2 regions of the Tatumella sp. JGM94 genome follow, and region 1 is predicted to be linked to the other one. Evidence: predicted binding sites of a transcription regulator. Region 1 holds the regulator's gene; the other holds the start of a gene.

Region 1 (2,207 bases):
CACCCTCTGGCGGCTGAAGCCCGGCCGCGCGAGGAACAATTACGGGCATGGCCATCATTACTGTTGGAAGACACCTCAAGGGAATTACCGCGCCGCATTACCTGGACCCTGGATAACCAGCAGCGGATGACGGTACCGGACTGGCAAACGGGGCTGGATTGTGTCAGGGCAGGATTATGTGTTGCTATGGTACCGGGGCATCTCGCCAGACCACTGCTGGACGTCGGAGAAGTCAGGGAACTTCCTCTGCCGTCACCGTTTCCGGAAAGCCCCTGCTGCGTCAGCTGGGCGGAAGAGAGAAGCTCTCCGGCATTACGCTGGCTCCTTGAGTACCTTGGTGATACGCAGACACTTAACCAGGAATGGCTGAGTGAAACCGGTAGTTAACGACGGTAATCGTGGAACGGACCATCGGCCACCGATCGTCTTTCAATCAGTGACGGGTATACTTCTATGGTTTGCGGCTCTTCGCGTTTATTCACAATACGATCCAGCAGCATATCCAGCGCTTTCTCGCCCAGCTCACTTTTCGGCTGGTGAATAGTGGTCAGGGCAGGGGTAAAATACCGCGCGTTGCGCACGTTATCGTAACCAATGATCGATATATCCTGTGGCACACGCAGGCCCTGTTCATCGGCAGCACAAATTGCCCCCATCGCCATAATATCGCCGCCACAGAATACCGCCGTGGGTAATCGCGGCTGAGCGAGTATTTTTTGCATTGCCAGGTAACCGGATTCGGGTTCAAAGTCTCCCTGCACAGTCCATTCTTCACAATGGGTAATACCTGCCTCCTCCAGTGCTTTAAGAAATCCTGCCAGCCTGCCGCCTCCCGTATTACGCTCCATCTGGCCGGGAATACAACCGATATCACGGTGCCCGCGCTCAATCAGATAACGGCCAGCCATGTAACCGCCACGGAAAGCATTGTCCAGTACGGTATCAGTAAAATCACCACGGGACATTCCCCAGTCCATAACGACCATTGGGATATTACGGTTCTCCTCCAGCATATCCAGCAACTCCTGTGGATATTCGGCACACAATACCAGCAGCCCGTCGACACGTTTGCGCGCCATCATCGATAAATAAGCGCGTTGTTTCTGCAAGTCGTTATGCGCATTGCCCAGAATCAGGGTATAGCCATGTTCGAAACATTTTTTTTCGATAGCTTCCACAATCTCGGCGAAATAAGGTGCTTCGAGAGACGTCGACAGCAGACCAAGCGTCTTAGTGTTATTCACCTTCAGACTTCTGGCGACGGCACTGGGAGAGTAATGCAACTCTTTAATCGCTTCCCAAACCGCTTTGCGGGTCGTTTCCGCAACAAAACGGGTCTGATTAATGACATGAGAAACGGTGGTGGTAGAGACTCCGGCGCGTTTCGCCACATCTTTAATTGTTGCCATTCCTTGAGAACTCCTGGTGTTTTAAATTATTGATTTTAAGTGTGTTAATCGTTTGCGTTTTTACAGTTTTATCAGGCCGCTAATGATGCTGCCAGGAGGGGCCGTAAAGGATTACCTGTAAAAAAAGCCTGTGCCTTACAAGGGGAAACAGGGAAGGTTGCGCAACAAAGAGCGGTAATTCTAACAAGGCTGTGCGAATAAAACGAGATTTTTGCGCAGTAGTGTGGGAATATAATAATTACCCTGTACTTTATGTGTCTATAGGAGCTGTCATGGATACGGATTTAAAGCTGGCGCTGACCACCACTATCGTTGCATTACTGATGATTGCGACGTTCAGTTTCACCGCAATACTGCATTAATGTATTCGCACCGGCAGAGGGCTGTTTACCCGCTAAAGGCACGTATAAAGCCGGAAAGTAAGGGTAGCAAGCAGCATTACTGACAGAGAAGCCGATACCCGGCGTGTTGCGGGTATCGGCTTTTTATTTTACGGGGCACGAATTTTTTTACAGTATTAAGGGAAGTGTATTTATTCAGATATTATGTATTACTGATCCTGACGGAATCACCGCGTTAGCGGACATAAATCCCCCCCTGAATACCGGTGCTGCGATATTCAGGGGGGGATTTTCAGTCTCTGGGCGGAGACTAGCGGACTGTGCTCGGGGTTACGACCCGCCGTGCACCAATATAATGCTGTTGCCAGTACTCGTTACTCAGTGCGCTGATCTGGATATCCTTGCCGGTGCGTGGTGACTGAATGAATTTCCCATTGCCCAGATAAACGCCCACATG
Region 2 (2,207 bases), on a different contig from region 1:
CCGGTGCCACATCACGGATAAATTCAAAACCTAATGTATCCAGTGCCACACTCTCAGAGGCGACCATATATTCTGTGCGCTGATCAGGTAATACCCGTTTACCCAGAACCAGAGGACGAATACCGTTAGGATCACGGAAAGCAACCATGCCATGGCCGATGATCATGGAGACGACGGCATAAGCACCACGTACCTGTTTATGCAGTGACTCTACCGCTGCAAAAATATTGTCTGCCGATAACGGATAGTCCTGGAAACGGTCCAGTTCCTGGGCAAAGACATTCAGTAAGACTTCAGAGTCTGAGGTGGTATTCACATGGCGGCGCCCGTGTTCAAACAACCGGGAACGCAATTCATGGGCGTTAGTCAGATTTCCGTTATGGGCCAGGGTGATGCCATAAGGAGAGTTTACGTAAAAAGGCTGGGCTTCCGAGGCACTAGAGCTTCCTGCTGTCGGGTAACGAACATGGCCAATCCCCATATTCCCCTGTAGGCGCTGCATATGACGTGCTTCAAACACATCGCTCACCAGTCCGTTTGCTTTTCGCAGGCGAAAGCAATTCATTGCATCAATGGTACAGATACCGGCAGCATCCTGACCGCGGTGCTGTAATACAGTTAATGCATCATAGATAGACTGGTTGACCGGCAGAAATCCGGTGATACCGACAATACCGCACATGTTGTCATTTCCTCATTAAGCCACATCCCCCCGCTGTTATGGCCGGGGTAAAAAACTCGACGTGCTCTGTAAATAGTCAAAAAACCATCTGATGATGTAGCTAAACTGCGGAACCAGCTGCGATTGTGTCCAGTCAGTACTTTTGGAAAAACCCGTGAATGTATCGAGGAAAAAAAGAATTGCCGATACAATCAGCACCCCTCTTAACGCGCCAAAACAGACACCCAGTACCCTGTCCGTGCCGGACAATCCGGTCTTTTCGACCAGAGATCCAATCACGTAATTCACTATAGCTCCGACAATCAGCGTCGCGATAAATAACGCGGCAATTGCTACACCATTACGAACCATGGGCTCTTCAAACCCGGTAAACCAGACCGCAAGATAGGAAAAATAATGGCTGGCAACAAAAAAAGCACATCCCCAGGTGACTAAAGATAAGGCTTCACGCACAAATCCTCTGATCAGGCTAACTAACGCTGAAAATCCGACTATCCCGATAATGACGTAATCAATCCAGTTCATGAGCTCTTCCGCTGCAACATTTATCCTTTCTGCAATCGGTTCGGGGCGCATTTTAACAGAAAAAGAAAACGTTTGCGTAGCGTTTTCCCCCGACGGCAGAGAAAAAGGGCAATGAAAATTTCGTTTCATTGCCCTGACAATAACAACTAACTAACCATATGTTTTATATGGAGATATACAAAAAACTGCCCAATTTACTGATCAGATACTGTCTGTCAGCGGGCAGAATAAGGCCTGACAACACCACTCAGACCGGTTTTGCTCTTCAGCGCTGCCAGCTGCGACTGCAGACGGCTTTTCGAACTGTCCGGCCCGACCAGAATACGGTTTAACTGGCCCTGTACCGGGGTCGCCGGCAGAGAGTAAGCGCGGAATCCGGCACTGCGCAGTTCGCTGACTATTTCACTGGTTCTGGCAGCATTTTTTAAGGCGCCCAACTGAATAACATACGCCTGTCCTGCCGGCGTTTCTGCTGTATTACTGGTTCCGCTAACCGGTGCGGGTGCGGAAGACTGATCATTCAATGCCTGAAGTGCACGCTGGCGTTCCTGTTCAGCCCGCAGCTGCCGTGCTTTTTCTGCGGCATCACTGGCCTGACGCTGTGCCCTGGCCTGAGCCTTAGCTTCACTGGCTTCACGCTCTGCCTGCTGACGCACTAAACGATCCTGCTTCTGGCGTGCGGCCTCCTGCTGTTGCAGGGCAGCACTGGCAGCCTGCGAGCTTTGTATCTGAGCCGGGGCGGCAGGTACCGGAGCTGTAACCTGAGGCTGTGCTGCCACTGGCTGAGTGCCGGTTCCGCTGGCAGCAGTATTGCCGGACACCGGTGCCGGGGCCGGCTGTCCACTCAGAGGCTGAGTGACCGGAGGCACCAGATCATTGTCCTGCTGATCACCGGGCTTAGGCACTAGCGGAATTGAAGCAAATTCCTCTTTATAGTGCTTTTTCTTACCATCCAGCAGGCCCGGCAGGACTATCACTCCGACAGCCACCAGAATAATGG

Evidence for each region. The regulator PurR, encoded in region 1, represses purine synthesis genes. The targets are predictions, from matches to a motif close to CANGCAAACGTTTGCNTG.
Region 2: a site for PurR is predicted at 1,269-1,286, ahead of cvpA (colicin V production protein). Genes of this name have one in related genera too.

Annotation. Positions count from the first base shown of each region.
Region 1 covers NZ_JAERJN010000007.1:134,489-136,695, forward strand. Annotated here, with positions in the region: gene punR (DNA-binding transcriptional activator PunR) at 1-387, shown strand, start outside; gene purR (HTH-type transcriptional repressor PurR) at 384-1,409, opposite strand; gene JK216_RS07225 (YnhF family membrane protein) at 1,682-1,771, shown strand; gene JK216_RS07230 (C40 family peptidase) at 2,061-2,207, opposite strand, start outside.
Region 2 covers NZ_JAERJN010000002.1:141,668-143,874, reverse strand. Annotated here, with positions in the region: gene purF (amidophosphoribosyltransferase) at 1-682, opposite strand, end outside; gene cvpA (colicin V production protein) at 719-1,207, opposite strand; gene dedD (cell division protein DedD) at 1,423-2,207, opposite strand, start outside.